DNA from 2 places in the Polaromonas sp. UC242_47 genome. Region 1 is predicted to be linked to the other one. Evidence: riboswitches for the same ligand, from Rfam matches in the RefSeq annotation. Region 1 holds a riboswitch; the other holds the start of a gene.
What was found. A riboswitch is a leader RNA that binds a small molecule or an ion and turns the genes downstream of it on or off. The one in region 1 is predicted to bind S-adenosylhomocysteine.
Positions count from the first base shown of each region.

Region 2: another riboswitch for S-adenosylhomocysteine. It lies ahead of ahcY (adenosylhomocysteinase); the one in region 1 lies ahead of metH (methionine synthase).

Region 1 covers NZ_JBIOAO010000001.1:210,494-220,815, reverse strand. Annotated here, with positions in the region: gene amt (ammonium transporter) at 1-1,092, opposite strand, end outside; gene glnK (P-II family nitrogen regulator) at 1,121-1,459, opposite strand; gene ACHMXK_RS01065 (TorF family putative porin) at 1,497-2,273, opposite strand; gene ACHMXK_RS01060 (YifB family Mg chelatase-like AAA ATPase) at 2,481-4,019, shown strand; gene ACHMXK_RS01055 (glycine zipper 2TM domain-containing protein) at 4,093-4,908, opposite strand; gene metH (methionine synthase) at 5,091-7,874, opposite strand; S-adenosyl-L-homocysteine riboswitch at 7,915-8,007, opposite strand; gene ACHMXK_RS01045 (phosphoribosylaminoimidazolesuccinocarboxamide synthase) at 8,076-8,984, opposite strand; gene fba (class II fructose-bisphosphate aldolase) at 9,078-10,142, opposite strand.
Region 2 covers NZ_JBIOAO010000001.1:4,170,088-4,180,409, forward strand. Annotated here, with positions in the region: gene ACHMXK_RS20280 (hypothetical protein) at 1-629, shown strand, start outside; gene ACHMXK_RS20285 (DoxX family protein) at 957-1,364, opposite strand; gene ACHMXK_RS20290 (SRPBCC family protein) at 1,405-1,899, opposite strand; gene ACHMXK_RS20295 (cupin domain-containing protein) at 2,285-2,755, shown strand; gene ACHMXK_RS20300 (septal ring lytic transglycosylase RlpA family protein) at 2,833-3,441, opposite strand; gene metF (methylenetetrahydrofolate reductase [NAD(P)H]) at 3,454-4,284, opposite strand; gene ACHMXK_RS20310 (TlyA family RNA methyltransferase) at 4,324-5,325, opposite strand; gene ahcY (adenosylhomocysteinase) at 5,475-6,905, opposite strand; S-adenosyl-L-homocysteine riboswitch at 7,004-7,078, opposite strand; gene ACHMXK_RS20320 (HAD-IIB family hydrolase) at 7,111-7,932, shown strand; partial or broken gene uvrA (excinuclease ABC subunit UvrA) at 8,026-10,322, opposite strand, start outside.

The DNA of each region.
Region 1 (10,322 bases):
GCCACCCACGCCCCACAGGCACACAAGGCCGGCCACCAGGCCCAGCACGATGGAGCCCATCGGGCCGACAAAACCGGCCGCTGGCGTCACGGCCACCAGACCGGCAACAGCACCGGAAGCCGCACCCAGCATGGACGCCTTGCCTTTGTGCAGCGCTTCGCCGCCTATCCAGGACAAGGTTGCGGCGCTGGTGGCCAGGATGGTGTTGATGAACGCCAGACCGGCCACGCCGTTGGCCGCGCCCGCCGAGCCGGCATTGAAGCCGAACCAGCCCACCCACAGCAGGGAGGCACCAACCATGGTCAAGGTCAGGCTGTGCGGCGTCAGGGCCTCCTTGCCAAAGCCGATACGTTTGCCCAGCATGTAAGCCCCCACCAGACCGGCCACACCGGCGTTGATGTGCACCACGGTGCCACCGGCAAAGTCCAGTGCGCCGTCTTTACCGAGCAGACCGCCGCCCCACACCATGTGGGCCATCGGGATGTAGCTGAAGGTGAACCAGAACACGGAAAACAGCAACACGGCGGAGAAGCGCATACGTTCGGCAAAGGAGCCGACGATCAGCGCCACCGTGATGGCCGCGAAGGTGGACTGGAAGGCCACAAACACGTATTCCGGAATGGTCGGCAAGGCACCCGACAAGGTGTCTGCGGCAATACCTTTGAGGAAAAGTTTGTCGAAGCCGGCGAAGAAAGTGCCTTCACCACCAAACGCCAGGCTGTAGCCGTAGATCGCCCACAACAAGGTGATGAGCGCGAAGATCACAAAGACCTGCACCAGCACCGATAACATGTTTTTGGAGCGCGACAGGCCGCCGTAAAACAGCGCCAGTCCGGGGATGACCATCAGGATGACCAACATGGTGGAGGTCAACATCCAGGCGGTATCGCCGCTATCGAGCTTGGGTGTTGGCGCAGGGGCCACGACCACAGCCGCAGGGGCTACCACCACGGTGGCGGGCGCCACCACCACAGCCGCCGGCGCCACCGCGGCCGCCTCTGTGGCGGCAGGTGCCGGCGTTTGCGCCAGCACGGCTGCGCCCAAGGTCAGCAAACTCAAACCCAGGGCAAGCGAAGCAAGTATTTTTTTCATGGCAATGTTCTCTTTTTAGGGTTGAGCCTTACAGGGCTTCCTTGCCGGTTTCACCGGTGCGGATGCGCACGACTTGTTCCAGGTTGTAGACAAAGACCTTGCCGTCGCCGATCTTGCCGGTGCGGGCGGCGCCCTCGATGGCTTCGATGACACGGTCAACCAGCTCGTCGGACACCGCCGCCTCGATCTTGACCTTGGGCAAAAAGTCGACGACGTATTCCGCGCCCCGGTAGAGCTCGGTGTGGCCTTTCTGGCGGCCGAAGCCTTTAACTTCGGTCACGGTGATGCCTTGCACGCCAATACCGGACAGCGCTTCGCGCACTTCGTCCAGCTTGAACGGTTTGATGATGGCGGTGACGAGTTTCATGTGTTCTCCTTTGCCCCAGCGTTTATGCCGGCTTGTTTCAGAAAGTTTTCTTGACCGAGAGGACCAGGCCATCTTTGGCCAGGTCACGCGTGCCCGAACCGGGCAAGGTGTAAGGCGCGGAACCCAGGCCGCTGGTGCCCACCACCGCTAGGCTCAGCACCAGGCCGTCGATGTCCTTGTTGACGGCCACCGAGTAGTCGGTATACGAGTTGCCGTTCTTGATTTTTTGCGCGCCGACGTGTGGCACGATGGACCAGCCCGAGCCCAGGTCAAAGTTGGCGCTGAGGTCAAGGTAGCCGCTGTTTTTGCTGTTGACCGTGCCAAACAAATTGGTGGTGGCGTGCGAATACTTGGCCGTGAACACCCCGTAGGTGAGGGCGCCGTACAACTCAAAGGTGTTGGGATTCACCAGGCCAGGCGTATTGCTCAGGTTGTTGCCGGCATACCAGTAATAGAGGCCACCAACGTCATAACCCAGGCCTTCGGCCAGGGTGCCTTTGTAACCCCCGTAGAGATCCACTTCCGCCGGGCCTTTGGTGGTGTTGGGGTTGGCTGTTGTGTCTTTCAGCCAGGTGATGGTCGTGGCCCAGGTCCCGAGATAAAAACCGCTGCTGTGGGCGTAGTCAATGCCGGCCGACAAAGCGGGCTTCTTGCCGCTTTGCGAAATACCGCGGTAACGGTAGTCCGTGGTGGCGCCTATGTTGTAGGACAACGTGGACTCCGGCACGGGCGCCGGCGCGGCGGTCTGGGCAAATGCCGAACCTGCCAGGGTCAGAACCATCACCAGCATTGATTTTTGAGCGGTCAATTTCATTAAAAACTCCATTGATAGTTAAAAGTAGGAACTGCAGCCAGCTTCAATTAGCATGGAGCGTGCCAAAGCTCCGCAGCGTCAAAGTTGTGCGTCTTCTCTTGCAGAGGCGGCCGCGTGACAAGATGTAGGGCAGAAAAAGAGGTTCGCACCAAGTCAGTGCCAAGTCGGGTGCGCATTCGTGGTGCGCCAGCAGGGAGAAAACGGACAATGAGCTTATCTTTAGTGCAAAGCCGTGCTTTGCTGGGCCTGCAGGCCCATCCGGTGTGTGTTGAAGTGCACCTGGCCAACGGTTTGCCCAGCCTCACCCTGGTCGGGCTGGCGGAGACCGAGGTCAAGGAAGCGCGTGAACGTGTGCGTTCGGCGATTCAAAACACCGGGCTGGAATTTCCCAGCAACAAGCGCATCACGGTCAACCTGGCTCCGGCGGACTTACCCAAAGACTCTGGCCGGTTTGACCTGGCGATCGCCCTGGGCATCCTGGCCGCCAGTGGTCAGATCGATACCAGCAAACTGGCCGGTTACGAATTCGCCGGCGAGTTGTCGCTGGGCGGCGATTTGCGCCCCATACGCGGCGCGCTGGCCATGAGCCTGGCGCTGGCGAGCGCTGACGCCGGCCAGGCCAAACCCAAACTTGTGCTGCCCGAAGGCAGTGCCCAGGAAGCCGCGTTGGTGCCGGGAACCGAGGTCTACCGCGCCCACCACCTGCTCGACGTGGTCAGGCAATTCCTGCCGGGCGATGCGCCACCCGAAGCCATGGACGGCTGGGTCCGGCTGCATGCCAGCGCGCAACACCAGGACATGCCCTACCCCGACCTGGCAGACGTCAAAGGCCAGGCAGCCGCCAAACGGGCGCTGGAAATCGCCGCGGCCGGCGGCCACAGCCTGCTGATGGTTGGTGCGCCTGGCTCCGGCAAATCCATGCTGGCCCAGCGTTTTGCCGGCCTGCTGCCGGCCATGAGCACCGAAGAAGCCCTGCAAAGCGCGGCGATTGCCTCGCTGGGCGGACGCTTCTCAATGGACCGCTGGGCCCAGCGCCCGACCTGCTCCCCGCACCATACAGCTAGCGCGGTGGCCCTGGTCGGTGGCGGCTCGCCCCCCCGGCCTGGCGAAATTTCGCTGGCGCACCATGGCGTGTTGTTTTTGGATGAATTGCCGGAATTTCCACGGGCTGCGCTGGAGGCTTTGCGTGAGCCACTGGAGTCAGGCAGCATCACGATTTCGCGCGCGGCCCAACGGGCGGAGTTCCCCGCGCGTTTTCAGCTGGTCGCCGCCATGAACCCCTGCCCCTGTGGTTACCTGGGCTCCAGTTTGCGCGCCTGCCGCTGTTCGCCGGACCAGGTCTCGCGTTACCAGGGCAAACTCAGCGGCCCGCTGCTGGACCGCATTGATCTGCATGTGGAAGTCGGCGCACTGGGCGCCGATGAATTGCTGGGCGCGGCGCCGGGCGAAAGCACGGCCAGCATCAGGCAGCGGACGGTGCTGGCCCGCGAACGCGCCATGACGCGCCAAGGCAGCAGCAACCAGGCGCTGCAGGGAAAAGCCATTGACACGCAGTGCCAGCTGGACGCTGCCGCCGCAAAGTTTTTGAACATCGCCGCAGCCCGCCTGGGCTGGTCGGGCCGCGGGATTCACCGCTGCCTGAAGGTGGCCAGAACCATCGCCGACCTGGCCGGCGACGCCAGCGTGCAGGTCGGCCATGTGGCCGAGGCGGTGCAATACCGCCGCGTGCTCAAGGCGGCGCACTGAGCGACGGAACAAACGCGCCTCTTTCGGCCGACACCGTACGCAAAAAGCGCCAGCTACCGGACGGTCGCAACAGTTATCGGTTCAGCTCATCCGAGCGCGCAGGCTGTACGCTGGCGGGGGCGGCCACGGGTTTCGGGCCGTAGCTGACGCCGTCATTGCCGCGCAGCGTAGAACCCTGCACCGTCACCTGGCTGCCTATGCTGGGGGGTTGCGCCACTTCCACCATGCGGCGCGAGCCGTCGTCCATGTGCACACCGACCTGGTACACCGTCTCTTTGCGGACATGGCCTTCAATCGCATTGCCGGCAAAACCACCGCCCACCGCGCCCAGAATGGTGGCGGCGGTCCGACCTCCGCCGTGGCCGACCTGGTTGCCCAGAACCGCCCCCAGCACGCCGCCAGCCACCGTTCCCACACCGACACCGGCCGGTTTGCTCGAACGTTCGACCGGCGTCACCGATTCAACCCTGCCGCACACCGCACACACCGGCGCGGCCGCCACCACAGGCGCGGGGGCGGGGTAAGGCGCGGGCGACACGCCGGAATAGCTGGGTGCCGGCGCCGGTACTGGCTTGGGTGCGGGTTTGACCACTTTTTTGATCGGTGCCGGTGCAGGCTTGGCGGGTGCCGCCGCCGGCTTTTCGGCCAGGTCGTCAGCGGCATTGGCAGCAGCAGCCGGTGCGGCCGGCGGCGGCGCCACGATGGTCGGGGCCGGCGTCACAGCCGCCACGGTGGCCACCGGAGGGGTCTGCGCACGCTGGTTGTAAATCATGGTGCCACCCATGCCCAACACCGCCACACTGAGAACGGCCACAGCCGCCCACAGGGGTTTGTTGGCGGACGATGCCGGTTGCTGGCCCGGCTGAAGATTTTCCGTGGAGGTGTTCATGGTCGACCTTTCGTGAAACGTGAATCGCAGTGCCCGGAAAGGGCCCCTTACCTGAACGTGCGAAACAGCCAAAAGGTACACGGCGCCCGCCTGCCGCGCGTGTTTTTTTGTAAAAACAGGGGATGTCGCCCCCAACGGGAGGGGAAAATCCCGCCCCTCGTGACAACCGTCACGCAGCCGGGCTACAAATTGGGCGCCAGCAAACGTTGCAGGTCTTCGGCCTTCTCACCGCGCCGCTTGGCCAGGTCCTGCAACTGGTCGTCGCCAATCTTGCCAACGTTGAAATACACGCTTTGCGGGTGGCTCAGGTAAAAACCGCTGACGCTGGCCGCCGGGGTCATGGCCAGGCTTTCCGTCAGCGCCATGCCGATGTCCGCCGCCTGCAGCAGCTCGAACATGTCTTTCTTGACGCTGTGGTCCGGACAAGCCGGGTAACCCGGCGCCGGACGTATGCCCTGGTATTTTTCGGCAATCATGTCCTCGGGACTCAAGGCTTCGTCGGCGGCATAACCCCACAAGTCCTGCCGCACGCGTTTGTGCATGGCCTCGGCAAAAGCTTCGGCCAGGCGGTCGGCCAGGGCCTTGAGCATGATGGACGAGTAGTCGTCGTTGTCGTCGTTGAAGTATTTTTCCTTCTTCTCGGCGCCCAGACCGGCGGTCACGGCAAACACACCGATGTAGTCCTGGATTTGTGAGCCTTTCAGGCCTGCAGCCCCCGCTCCTTGTGCGCGAGCAGCTATCACTTCAGGAGCGAGCTGCTTGGGCGCCACAAAGTCTGCCAGGCAGCGGCTGGGCCGCATCACGCCGTCGAGCGCGGTTTTTTCGGCTTGCTGGCGCAGACCGTACCAGGTCATGGCGACTTCGCTGCGCGACTCATCGGTATAAATCTCGATGTCGTCACCCACGCTGTTGGCCGGGTACAGCCCCATCACCCCGCTGGCCGTGAGCCAGCGGCCTTCGATCAGGCGTTTGAGCATGCGCTGGGCATCGGCATAGACCCGCACGGCCTCGGTGCCCACCACCTCGTCTTTCAGAATCGCCGGGAAAGGGCCGGCCAGGTCCCAGGTCTGGAAAAACGGGCCCCAGTCGATGTAGTTGGCCAGCTCCGCCAGATCGAAATTCTTGAACACGCGCCGGCCAATAAATTTGGGCACAGGCGGCGTGTAGTGGGCCCAGTCGATCGGCGTCTTGTTCGCACGCGCCTTGGCCAAAGGCCACATCGGGATTTGTTTTTTGTTGGCGTGTTGCGTGCGCACCTTGTCGTAGTCGCTGTTGAGCTCGTCGATGTATTTGGCGGCCTGGTCAGAGAGCAGACTTTGCGCCACACTGACGCTGCGCGAAGCGTCGGGCACGTAAACCACCGGGCCTTCGTAATGCGGCGAAATTTTGACGGCGGTGTGGACTCGGCTGGTGGTGGCGCCACCAATCATCAGCGGGATTTTCTTGATGCGGAAATGGTCGTCCTTCTGCATCTCGCCGGCCACGTATTGCATTTCTTCCAGGCTGGGCGTGATCAGGCCGGACAGGCCCACGATGTCGGCGCCTTCGATCTTGGCGCGTGCCAGGATTTCATGGCAAGGCACCATCACCCCCATGTTGACCACGTCGAAGTTGTTGCATTGCAACACCACGGTAACGATGTTTTTGCCGATGTCATGCACGTCGCCCTTGACCGTGGCGATGATGATTTTGCCCTTGGTCTTGACGTCGCCGCCGGCGGCTTCGAGCAGCAGTTTTTCGGCTTCGATATAAGGCAGCAAATGCGCCACCGCCTGTTTCATCACGCGTGCGCTTTTCACCACCTGCGGCAAAAACATCTTGCCCTGGCCGAACAAATCGCCGACCACGTTCATGCCGTCCATCAACGGGCCTTCGATCACATGCAGCGGCCGGCCGCCTTCGGCCTTGATGGCCTGCCAGACCTCTTCGGTGTCGGGCACGATGTGTTCGTTCATGCCGTGCACCAGGGCGTGTGACAAGCGCTGGCGCACCGGCAGGGCGCGCCACTCGTTTTTCTTCGTGTCGTCCTTGGCGCCGCTTTTGGCGGTTTCGGCGACTTCGATCAGGCGTTCGCTGGGCGAAAGTTCGGGCTCGCCCGGTTTGTAGACGGGCTGGCGATTCAGCACCACGTCTTCGACACGTTCGCGCAAGGTCGGCTCCAGGTCGTCATACACGCCGACCATGCCGGCGTTGACAATGCCCATGTCCATGCCGGCCTGGATCGCGTGGTACAGGAAGACCGTGTGGATGGCTTCACGCACCGGGTCGTTGCCGCGAAAGCTGAAACTCACGTTGGACACGCCACCGGAGACCTTGGCGCCCGGCAGGTTGGCCTTGATCCAGCGTGTGGCGTTGATGAAGTCCACCGCGTAGTTGTTGTGTTCTTCAATCCCCGTGGCAATCGCAAAAATGTTGGGGTCGAAGATGATGTCTTCGGGCGGAAAGTCCAGCTCGTCGACCAGCACGCGGTAAGCGCGTTCGCAGATTTCGATCTTGCGTGCGTAGGTGTCGGCCTGACCCTGTTCGTCAAAAGCCATCACCACCGCCGCCGCGCCGTAACGCTTGAGCAGCTTGGCCTGCTGCTTGAAGGACTCCAAGCCCTCTTTCATCGAGATCGAGTTGACAATGCCCTTGCCCTGGATGCAGCGCAGGCCGGCTTCGATCACACTCCACTTGGAGCTGTCGATCATGATGGGCACACGTGCGATGTCGGGCTCGCTGGCGATCAGGTTCAGGAAACGCACCATGGCGGCCTGGCTGTCCAGCATGGCCTCGTCCATGTTGATGTCGATGATTTGCGCGCCGTTTTCGACTTGCTGGCGCGCCACGACCAGCGCCTGCTCGTATTCGCCGTTGAGAATCATGCGGGCAAAAGCCTTGGAGCCCGTCACGTTGGTGCGCTCGCCAATGTTGACGAACAGGGTGCCGGCGCCAATGTTTACCGGCTCCAGGCCGGACAGTTTCATCGGGGGGACTTGAATTTCAGACATCACTCACCTTAGGAATCAAAGGTGAGCGCCGTTGCAAAGGCAGGCCGCGGCGGCCTGCTGTCACTCAAGCCTGACGAAACCGGGTTTCGCTGCAACGCTCCTTGAGTTGGATGTATTTTAAACGCTCCCCGATTCGCTTGCGCAAATCGGTGGCCATTTCAGTGAAATTTAGGCGGCTCAGGCCGTCAGTCGCGCCAGCGCTTCCTGGTATTTGGCTGCGGTTTTTTCGACCACGTCCTGCGGCACGCGCGGCGCGGGCGGGGTTTTGTCCCAGGGTTTGCCATTGACCAGGGTCTGCTCCAGCCAGTCACGCACAAACTGCTTGTCGTAACTGGGCGGGTTCTGCCCGGCGGCAAAGGCCTGCTCGTAACCTTCAATCGGCCAATAACGCGAGGAGTCGGGTGTCAACACCTCGTCCATCAGGGTCAAGGTGCCGTTTTCATCCAGGCCGAACTCGAACTTGGTGTCGGCAATGATGATGCCTTTGGTCAGCGCAAACGCCGCTGCGGCTTCATAAATCCGGATGCTGAGGTCGCGGATTTGTGCGGCCAGCTCCGGCCCCACCACCTTGACCATTTGCTCGTAGCTGATGTTTTCGTCGTGTTCACCCACGGCCGCCTTGGCGGCCGGCGTGAAGATAGTCGCCGGCAGTTTCGAGGCGTTTTTCAGGCCGGGCGGCAGGGCCACGCCGCAAACCGCCTGGCTCTCCTGGTACTCCTTCCAGCCGCTGCCGGCCAGGTAACCGCGCACCACGGCCTCGACCGGAATCGGCTTGAGGCGTTTGACCAGCATGGAGCGGTCTTTCACCTGCGGGATTTCAGCCGGTGTCACCACACTTTCAGGCGCCTCGCCGGTCAGGTGGTTGGGGCAGAGATTGCCCAGCTTGTCGAACCAGAACAGCGCCATCTGCGTCAGCAGCGCGCCCTTGCCGGGAATCGGCTCGCCGAGGATCACGTCAAAAGCGCTCAGGCGGTCGCTGGCGACCATCAGCAGCCGGTCTGTGCCCACGGCATAGTTGTCGCGGACTTTGCCGCGCGCCAGCAAGGGCAGGGAAGTAAGGGCCGAAGTGTGGAGTGCGGTGGTCATGGGTGCTTGCCAAAGTAAAAAAGCCCGCTGGTATCAGCGAGCTTTTTATTATCGCCCGTTCGAAAACCGGCGCGGGATTTTGTCGTTTTTTACTTAATTCACGACCTGGACCAGCTCGCCCTTGGCGTATTTGGCGGCGACAACGCTGAGCGACTCGCCCTTGATTTTGCTGGCCTGGCCTTCACAGCCGAACTCGATGTAACGCTGCTTGCAAATCGCCTTGGCGGCGGCCGTGGCGGGTTTGAGCCACTCGCGCGGGTCAAACTTGGCTGGATTTTCGGCCATGAATTTGCGCGCGGCGGCCGTCATCGCCAGGCGGATGTCGGTGTCGATGTTGATCTTGCGCACGCCAAACTTGATGGCTTTCTGGATCTCTTCGACCGGCACGCCGTAGGTTTCCTTCATGTCGCCGCCGTACTGGCGAATGATGGCCAGCAGGTCTTGCGGCACGCTGGACGAACCGTGCATGACCAGATGGGTGTTGGGGATGCGGCGGTGGATTTCCTTGACACGTTCAATCGCCAGGATGTCGCCTGTGGGCTTGCGCGTGAACTTGTAGGCGCCGTGGCTGGTGCCGATGGCAATCGCCAGGGCGTCGAGCTGGGTGCGTTTGACAAAGTCGGCGGCCTGCTCGGGGTCGGTCAGCAGCTGGTCGTGCGTCATCACGGCGTCGGTGCCGTGGCCGTCTTCCTTGTCGCCCTGCATGGTTTCCAGGCTGCCCAGGCAGCCGAGTTCGCCTTCGACCGAGACGCCGGTGGCGTGCGCCATGTCCACCACCTTGCGCGTGACCTCGACGTTGTAGTCGTAGTCGGCAATGGTCTTGCCGTCGGCCATCAAGGAGCCGTCCATCATCACCGAGCTGAAGCCCAGGTTGATGGCGCCCTGGCAAACATCGGGGCTCTGGCCGTGGTCCTGGTGCATGACCACAGGAATATGCGGGTAGCTCTCGACCGCGGCCTGGATCAGGTGTTTGAGAAACGCTTCGCCAGCGTATTTGCGGGCGCCGGCGCTGGCCTGCATGATGACGGGGGCATTGACCTCGTCAGCGGCCTGCATGATGGCCTGGACTTGCTCCAGGTTGTTGACGTTGAAAGCCGGAATGCCGTAGGTGTGAACTGCCGCATGGTCCAGCAGCTCGCGCATGGAAACGAGTGCCATAAATATATTCCCGGAAAGAGGGTAACTGGGTGGTAACTCCCCCCATTTTACCCGCTGTGCACCAGGCGGCCAGCAGTGCCCCCACACACCCGGGGCTTAAGCACCTGACCCTGCAGGCCGGCGCAGACCCGCAGGGTCAGCACCAGTTGCTCCTGATTTAATAGCTTTTTGTGCTTGTCA
Region 2 (10,322 bases), 4.0 Mb from region 1:
CAACCAGCGTCTCGCAACGGCAAACAAGTACCAACATATTTGGCCTGCCTGATCAAATGGCAGAGCTGTTGACGGTGAAGAAGGCAGCTGACGAAGAAGTCGCCGCGAAGCGAAGGGAAGAAGAGGTGCCGCGAGCCGCGGCGGCGGAAGCGCCCAGCCGCCGCATAGATCGAGCAAAGCTCGAGTCAACCTCGATCGCGAAGTTCGTTTCGGCTCAAAATCTGCAGGCCTTCAACGTCATCCAGGAAGCCAAGTTGTCCACGCAGTTCTCTGGCATAGATCCAATCACTGATACCACACCGATCTTTGATGCCTACATCAACACGGTCGATTCAGAAGTCTTTGTCGAAACTCGGCCTAGCGGGTATACATCGTTGATGTTCCGGGATCGTCTCTACGTGATGCTGACAAAACTACATCACTACAAGACCATTAAGAAGGCCAATGTCTACTTGGCTCTGGTACTTGCGAACGTTCAGGAAGAAACCGCGCGCCCCGCAAGCTTCTATCTTGATCGTCTGCAGCGAGAGTTCGAACCAGCAATCACCTCTGGGTTGCTCAGAATACATGTCATCGAATTCAGTTCAGAAGAGACCGCCGGCCTCTATATCGAGTCGCCTGGCGTCTAACTCAAACGTTGGGCCGCATCAGGATTGAGAATGCCATCTACTTCGGGCGAATGAAGCTCGCCAATATCTATGAATTGTTCAGTAGCTATGTCATCTCCATGTTCTATCGCCCTAAATATTGCTCTGCTGGTCCAAGGCGCAAGTTTGCATACCCTAACCATTCCAACCAGCTTCACCCGCCACACCAAACGACAGCTAACTCACAATCTATATTGTGGGATCGAACCTAATCCGGGGCCGACATCACAGCTTTTGCATCGCGCGCGCCAAGCAGCCACAGCCCTTTGACAAACTCTTGGCGGACAGACAGGAAAGTTGATCCCTGTACTAAACCCGCCAAGGCATCTGCGCCCGCAACGTCCCATCCCGCAACCAAAGCCCCAGCCACATCAGCACCCCGATATACACACCAAACAGCGTGTGGCTGAACAAGGGATCACCAATGCGTGCATGCGTGGCAATCGCGCCGCCCAGATAACCCGTCAGCAGCACAGCCCCCAGCACGGAGGTTTTCGGGAAGGCGTAAAGCAGGCCGCAGATCAGCAGCAACACGGCCAGCGGCACGGCCGAGGTCACGGGCCAGCCGAGCTGGATCAAGGACTCGGCCACCTGCGGCACACCCATGAACTTGATGCTGATGTCCATCAGCAGGAAAAGCAGGACCAGGCCGGTGAGGACGCGGCCTGTCCAGAGGGCGGGTTTTGAAATCGGGCTGACGGTGCTTGTGGTGTTCATCTGTGATTCCTCCACGGAAGTTTTTGATCTGTTCAAACGCTCAAGCCGTGGGCTTGGGCGCGCCCACCAGTTCGGCGAGCTGGTCGGTGCATTGGCCCCAGCCTTCATAAAAACCCATCTTTTCATGCGCCTCGCGGTCGGCGACCGACCAGTGCAACACGCGGGCGGTGTAACGCGTCTTGCCGCCCTCGTCGACAAAGCTCAGCACCACGGTCATGAAGGGTTTTTCAGACGGCTGCCACGCTTCGGTGTAGGCGTCGGTGAACACCAGGCGCTGGTTGGGCACCACCTCCAGGTAGACGCCGCGGCTGGGGAACTCTGTGCCGTCCGGGCCGGCCATGACAATCATGCTGGCGCCGCCGGGGCGCACATCCAACTCGGCGCGCGGCGTGCGCCAGGGTTTGGGGGCAAACCACTGTTTGAGCAGTTCGGGCTGGGTCCAGGCCCCGTAAAGCTTCTCGCGCGGGGCGGCGATCAGCCGGGTCAGGACCAGTTCACGGTCGGAGGCGGGGGCGATGAGGGCTGAGGCAGTCATGCGGTTTTCCTTTCGGTTGGGTTTTACCAAGGCCTTTTCAGGCCTCTCAGCTGCACGACGATTAGCGTATAGCCGTTTCGACAAGCCACGGGAAAAGCCAGGGTAAATACTTGACTTGGTCGCCTGGAACCCAAGCACCCAACCCGTAAACGCTATGCATTTAATAGCTACTGACGCTCGCCAAATAAGGGCGCAGTGCCGATTTCATGCACAAAATCTGGTTTACCCACGCCTTCTGGCTGGCCAGCCGGTTTTGGCAGGATCAGGCTTGACGCGCGATCCGCGGATGGCCGGTCTGCCCTTACCGGGTCGGCGCTATTGGCAAGTCAGGCGCTACCTGCGCATACTGGCCCGCCAACTCTAACTACCTCAAAGGATGGGACCCATGCGCTACTCCACGACTGCCTTCAGCTTTGCCATCGCCACTGCATTTGCGGCCGGAATTGCGGTGTCGCCGTTGGCGCATCACGCGCTGCCCGACGCGCATGCGCAGTCGGCGCCCCTGGCTCCCGCGATGATCGACCTCATGGCGCTCAAGCATGGCGAGATTCCAGCCACGCCCAATCCCGAGATGAATGCCCGGGGACTTGTCAGCACCGACAACGCCACGATTGGCATTCAGTCCGGCAACGTGGCAAAACATATCCATCCCAAAACCGACGAGATCCAGTACATCATCGAAGGAAGCGGCGCGATGTGGCTGGGCGGCGAACGCAAGGAATTCAAACCGGGCACGCTGATCATCATCCCCAAAGGCACGGCACATGGCGGCACCGTGGTGACCAGCGGGCCCGTCAAAGCCCTCGCGATCAAGATACCGCCGCAGGCCAGGGACGACGTGACTTTCGTCAACTGAGCGACCGCAAACCGCCGGTGCTGGTGCGACCGGCGGCCAGAAACTCAGCGCCCCCTGACACCTGCAGTGAGCCAGGTTCAACGCGCCTTCGGCTTCACCCGCTTGACGACCCGTGCACGTTTTTTGGCCGGCGCTGGCGGTGGCCGCGCTTCAGCCACCGCTGGCGTGGACTCCGGCACCAGCAGCACCACCTCCTTGAAGCCCAGGCCCAACATGCCGAGTTCTTCGGCGGCGGCGCGGCTCACGTCGATGATGCGGTTGCGGCTGAAGGGGCCGCGGTCGGTGATGCGTACATCCACGTCCCGGCCGTTGACCAGGCTGTGCACCCGCACCATGGTGCCAAAAGGCAAGGTGCGGTGGGCGGCCGTCAGGGCGTGCATGTCGTAAATCTCGCCGCTGGCGGTGCGCCGGCCCTGAAAACCCGGGCCATACCAGGAGGCGCCGCCGCGCTCGAACTCGCGCGCGGGTTCGCCCGCCAGCAGCTCCGGCCGGGCCGGCTCATCGGCCGGCCGCTCTGCGGGTGATGCCGTCTGGCTGGAGGAAGCGCCTGGCGCTTTAGGAGTCTTGCCGGCGCGTGGCACGGGCTCGGCAGGTGTGGCCGGCGTGGACACCGGCGCCGTCGTACACGCGGCCAGCAGCGCCAGCAAGCTGGCGGCCAAGGCAAACCGGATCACACCCTGTTGCATGGGTGGCCGGCCTTAAGCCCCGTTCAGCCGCCGGATGATTTCCGTGGTCGCGGCGGCCTGGTTCATGGTGTAGAAATGGATGGCGGGCACGCCGGCTGTTTGCAGCTGGGCGCACAGGGCGGTGATCACGTCCAGGCCAAAACTCTTGATGGACGCGGTGTCGTCGCCGTAGCCCTGCAGGCGCAGGCGTATCCAGCGCGGGATTTCTGCGCCGCAGGCGTCGCTGAAACGCATGAGCTGCGTGGAACTGGTGATAGGCATGATGCCGGGCACCACCGGCACATCAATTCCCATCTTCTGCGTGTCATCGACGAAGCGGAAGTAGGCGTCGGCGTTGAAAAAATACTGGGTGATGGCCGAATTGGCACCGGCCCTGACCTTGGTCGCAAAGGCCTGCAGGTCGGCGTCGGCCGATTTGGCCTGCGGATGGATCTCGGGGTAGGCCGCCACCTCGATGTGAAAGGCATCGCCCGTGGTCTCGCGGATAAACGCCACCAGGTCACTGGCGTAATGAAACTCGCCACCCATGCCGTAACCGCTGGGCAGGTCGCCGCGCAAGGCCACCAGGCGCGTCACGCCCATGGCCTGCAGCTCGGCCAGTTGCTGGCGCACCGTGGCCTTGGTCGCACCGACACAAGAGAAGTGGCAGGCGGCCTGCACACCTTCGGCCAGGATTTCCTTGACCGTGCCAAAGGTGCCGTCCTGGGTCGAGCCACCGGCACCAAAAGTCACCGAGCAAAACTCGGGCTGGTGCGCGTACAAGGCCTGGCGCACACCGCGCAGCTTGTCGGCGCCTTCAGGCGTTTTGGGTGGGAAAAATTCAAAGCTGATCGGAAGATTCATCACCAGTCTCACTTGTTCTTCAGGACGTCGCAGCGCGGCTCAATCGTCTTTGTCGCGGCGTTTGCCGCGCGCCGGGCCATGCTGGCCGGCGTGGGCTTCTTCAGAGTCCTCGTGCGCCTCATGCATGGCGCGCAGTTCGCTGCGCGGTGTGCGTTTGGCGGCCTTGCGCGGTGGGGCGACCGCCAGCGGCTGGTCTTCCCCCACGGCTTCATGGCCTTTTTTCGCATGGATAAAAAATTCGCGGTTGCCGTCGCCGCCTTCAATCGGAGAGTCCAGCCAGCCCAACACCTCCAGGCCCAGCCCGGTGCAGGTGTCGCGCAAACGTTTTTCGACAAACGCAAAATGCACCGGATCACGCACGATGCCGCCCTTGCCCACCTGGCCAGGCTGCAATTCAAACTGCGGCTTGACCAGCATCAACAAGTGGCCGTCGGGCTTGAGCAGGCGCACCACGGCGGGCAACACCAGGGTCAGCGAGATAAAGGACAAATCGCCGGTCAGGAAGTCGAAGATCGGGTCGAAGTCGGTGTCTTCTTCGTAGCCTTCACCGCCCTCGCCATCTTCGCCCTCTTCGCCGCCACGCATGGCCCGGCTGTAATGCGTCACCAATTCGTCGGCCGTCAGCGAACGGGCATTGACCCCTTCGATACACACCACGCGCGCATCGTCGCGCATCGTGCCGTGCAACTGCCCATGGCCCACGTCCACACCCACCACCTGGGCGGCGCCACGCTGCAGCAGGCAGTCGGTGAAACCGCCAGTGGACTGGCCGATGTCCAGGCAGCGCAAGCCGCTGACATCGACACCGGTTTTCTGGAGTGCGCCTTCGAGCTTGAGGCCGCCGCGCGAAATGTATTTCGCCTCGGTGGTGTCCGGCACCTGGACCTCGGCGTTGCCGGGCAATTCGTCGCCGTTTTTGGCGACTTTTTTCCAGGGGCCGCCCTCTTCCACGCGCCACAAGACGCCCGAAGCAATCAGGCGCTGGGCCTGCGAGCGGGTGGTGGCCAGGCCATGTTCAACAAGAAAGAGGTCAGCGCGCATGATGGAATTTTCTGCCTTTTACGGCGTTGATGGCGTAGCGAGCGGCCCGAGAGCAAGGCGCGGGTGGCAGGCAACCGGAATGCACTTCAGGTGCATGAGGATTGCCTGATCAGGACCCGCAACGCCGCTATCGGATCGCGCAGTAGCCATTAGTAGCGGTAGGTGTTGGCCTTGTACGGGCCGGCCTTGTTCACGCCAATGTAGGCCGCTTGTTCGTCGGTCAATTCGGACAGCATGGCGCCGACCTTCTTCAGGTGCAGACGCGCCACTTTTTCGTCCAGATGTTTGGGCAACACATACACCTTGCCGGCTTCGTATTCAGACTGCTTGGTGAACAGTTCGATCTGGGCGATGGTCTGGTTCGCAAAGCTGGACGACATGACAAAGCTGGGGTGGCCGGTGCCGCAACCCAGGTTCACCAGACGGCCCTTGGCCAGCAGGATGATACGTTTGCCGTCCGGGAAGATCACGTGGTCAACTTGCGGCTTGATCTCTTCCCACTCGCATTTTTCCAGCGAAGCGATGTCGATTTCGTTGTCAAAGTGGCCGATGTTGCAGACGATGGCCTGGTCCTTCATGGCGGCCATGTGTTCGTAACGGATCACATCCTTGTTGCCGGTGGTGGTCACGAAAATGTCGCACTTGTCGGCGGCGTATTCCATGGTCACAACCTTGTAACCTTCCATCGCGGCCTGCAGGGCGTTGATCGGGTCGATCTCGGTCACCCAGACTTGCGCGCTCAATGCGCGCAAGGCTTGGGCCGAACCTTTGCCCACGTCGCCGTAACCGGCCACACAAGCGACCTTGCCGGCGATCATCACGTCGGTGGCGCGTTTGATGCCGTCCACCAGGGATTCGCGGCAGCCGTAGAGGTTGTCGAACTTGGACTTGGTCACCGAGTCGTTGACATTGATGGCGCGCAGGGCCAAGGTGCCCTTGGCCGACATTTCATTCAAACGCAACACGCCGGTGGTGGTTTCTTCGGTCACGCCGATGATGTTTTTCAGGCGGCGGCTGTACCAGGTCGGGTCTTGCGCGAGCTTGGCCTTGATGGAATTGAACAGGCAGATTTCTTCTTCGCTACCGGGCTTGCTCAGCAGGCTGGCATCGGTCTCGGCCTTGGTGCCCAGGTGCATCAACAAGGTGGCATCGCCGCCGTCGTCCAGAATCATGTTCGGACCTTCTTCAGGCGTGCCCTTGGCGCCGCTGAATTCGAAGATGCGGTGGGTGTAGTCCCAGTAGTCGGCCAGGGTCTCGCCCTTGACGGCAAACACCGGCGTGCCGGTGGCGGCGATCGCGGCGGCAGCGTGGTCTTGCGTCGAGAAGATGTTGCACGAGGCCCAACGCACGTCGGCGCCCAGGGCTTTCAGGGTCTCGATCAGCACGCCGGTCTGGATGGTCATGTGCAGCGAACCGGTGATACGTGCGCCCTTGAGCGGCTGGGCCTTGGCGAATTCTTCGCGAATGGCCATCAGGCCTGGCATTTCGGTTTCGGCGATCTTCAGTTCCTTGCGGCCCCAGGCGGCAAGGCCGATGTCGGCAATGATGGAATCAGTAACAGGTTTCAGGACGGCGCTCATACGGTTCTCCAGATTTCAAACGTCAATTGGGCAATATCGCCACGGCATGTTGCGTTGAGGAACGGGGATGTCGGTCGGTCACCCGGCTTCTAAGCATATGCGGGTGAGCGTGGTTGCAAATGAAAGTCCTGAGCCTAGACCACATGTCGTGGGTTGCAACGCTCCTCAGGGAGCCGCCATTGTACAGACATGCGACACTTTCGGCATGAAAGCCCTGAAAACCTGGCCCGAAACCGAGCGCCAACACATCACCGGTGTCTTCACCGACATCGACGACACCCTGACCACCGAGGGCGCCATCACACCCGATGCACTGCAGGCGCTGGCCGACCTGAAAGCCGTCGGCATACACGTGATTCCCATCACCGGCCGCCCGGTCGGCTGGAGCGAGCCCTTTGCGCTGAGCTGGCCGGTGGATGCCATCGTCGCCGAAAACGGCGCGGTGGCGCTTGTTTCAAGCCAAAACAGCCTGCAACCTATAGTGGACGGACGTAGTCAGCTATCAAAACTGTATCAACAGGATGAAACCACACGCTTGGCCAACTACGCCCGCATGCAGGAAGTGGCGCGCCGCGTGACGCTGGAAGTGCCCGGCGCCGTGCAATCGGAAGACAGCCCGGGGCGCGAAACCGACATCGCCATAGATCACAGCGAGTTTGTGCATTTGCCGGCCGAGGCCATCAACCAGGCCGTGGCCATCATGCAAAACGAAGGCATGAACGCCACCGTGAGCTCCATCCACATCAACGGCTGGTTTGGCGCACACAACAAGCTGGAAGGCGCACGCTGGATAGTCCGCGAACTGCTGGGCCGCGACCTGGACAGCGAAATGCAGAACTGGGTCTATGTCGGCGACTCGACCAATGACCAGCTGATGTTCGAGGCCTTCCCGCATTCGGTGGGGGTGGCCAATATACGCCGCTTCGAGGCCCAGCTCAGCCACAAGCCGCGTTACATCACCGAGGGGGAACGCGGCGCGGGTTTTGCCGAAGTTGCCAAGGCCGTGCTGGCGGCGCGCCGCCGCTGAGCAGAACGGCGATTTGGCCGGCACTTACAAGCCAAATCCGCCTCCAGCCCAGATACAACGGACGCAAGCAGCTATTGATTCAATAGCAACTCAGGCACACCCACCCGGGCCAGCACACTTTCCAGCGCTTTCCCGGTGTGGGTGCCCAGCTTCACCACCGCCTCCGGCGGCGCGGACGCCACCACCTGGCCGCCGGCGTTGCCGCCGTCCGGGCCGAGGTCAATCACCCAGTCGGCTTCGGCGATCACATCCAGGTCGTGTTCGATCACCACCACGCTGTGGCCACCATTGACTAAACGGTGCAGCACGTGAATCAGTTTTTCGACATCGGCCATGTGCAGACCAACGGTGGGTTCGTCCAGCACGTACAGCGTGTGCGGCGCTTTCTGGCCACGGCGCGTGATGTCGTCACGCACCTTGGACAGCTCGGTCACCAGCTTGATACGCTGGGCCTCGCCACCCGACAAGGTCGGCGAGGGTTGGCCCAAAGTCAGATAACCCAGGCCCACGTCTTTCAGCAGTTGCAGCGGGTGCGCGATGCTGGGCATGGAGGCGAAAAACTCCACGGCTTCATCAACTTCCATGGTCAAGACATCGCCGATGTTTTTGCCGCGCCAGGTCACGGCCTGGGTTTCGGGGTTGAAACGTGCGCCGTGGCAGGTTTCGCACAACACCTTCACATCCGGCAAAAAGCTCATGCCTATGGTGCGCACGCCGGCGCCTTCGCAGGTCGGGCAACGCCCTTCGCCGGTGTTGAAACTGAAACGCCCGGCGCTGTAACCACGTGCCCGCGCTTCCAGCGTGTCGGCAAACAGCTTGCGCACCGTGTCCCAAAAACCGATGTAAGTGGCCGGGCAGGAACGCGGCGTTTTACCGATCGGCGTCTGGTCCACTTCCAGCACACGGTCCACGCCGGCATAACCTTCGATGGCTTCGCAGCCGGTCCAGGCCGGATGTTGGCCGGCGCCATCGGCATCACGCCCGGCCTTGGTTGAACGTTGCATGACCGCGGCATGCACATTGGTCAGCAAGACGTCACGCGCCAAGGTGGATTTGCCGGAACCCGACACGCCTGTCACCGCCACCAGCCGGTACAGCGGCACGTTCACCGACACGTTTTTGAGGTTGTGCAAGTGCGCATTCACCACCTTGAGCCAGGACGTGAACGGCCCCGCAGCGCTGGGCGCCGCGTTGTGCAACGCGCTGGCGCTGGCGGCAGCCGCCTTCAAGGCCTTGGCTTTTAATGCAGCCGCCTTTTGTTTGCTCACGGGTTTGGCATCCGCAGCAACAGGTAGCGCCACCACCACGGCGGCGGGCGCCGCGCCGGTACGCGTCTCGCGGCGCAGCTGCAGCGGATGAATCAGGGGATTGGCCAGGTAACGCCCAGTGAGTGAATCCGGCAGCGTCGCCAGGTGTTCGGCCGTGCCCTGCCCCACCAACTGCCCGCCGCGTTTGCCGGCGCCGGGGCCGATGTCGATGATGTTGTCGGCGCGGCGAATGGTGTCTTCGTCGTGTTCCACCACCACCAGCGTGTTGCCACGCTCACTCAGTTTGCCCAGGGCACGCAACAGGATCTGGTTGTCGCGCGGATGCAGGCCAATCGTGGGTTCGTCCAGCACATAACAAACCCCTTGCAGGTTGGAACCCAGTTGCGCCGCCAGCCGGATACGTTGCGCTTCGCCGCCCGACAAGGTGGGCGCGCCGCGGTCCAGCGTCAGATAACCCAGGCCCACGTCTTCGAGGAATTCGAGCCGGCTTTTGATCTCGGGAACCAGATCGCGTGCAATCCCCGCTTCGCGGCCGGACAACGCCAGTTGTTCCACCCAGGCGCGCACGTCGGTCACCGACAAGGCGGCGATGTCGGCGATGCCTATGCCGGCAAACTTCACCGCGCGGGCTTGCGCGTTCAGGCGTGTGCCTTCGCATTTGGGACAGGCCGCGTCCACCACATCGTCGGCTTCGGGCTCGGCAAAACTTTGTTCGCGGCCCTTGTTGTCGTCGTCACGCACCGAGTCGTCAAACACCTTGCGTTGTTCTTTGGTGAGTTTGACACCGGTACCCCACACAATCCGGGCACCAGCCGTGTTTGCTGTTGTAGCTGAAAAGCCGCGGATCCAGCTCGGGGTAAGAGGTGGAACACACCGGGCAGGCACGCTGCGTGGACGAGGCCTGCAACTGGCCTATGTGTTTGGTGGAGGTGCCAGCCAACATCGCGCCGCGCAAGCCGTCGAGCGGGGCCAACACATGCACCACCCCTTTGCCATGTTGCAGCGCGGTCGTCAGCGCCTGGCGCAGCGCGGCTTCGTTGTCGGGCGTAACGTGGATGTCGGCAATCGGCAACTCGACCGTGTGTTCCTTGAAGCGGTCTATGCGCGGGAAGTTCGTGGTCG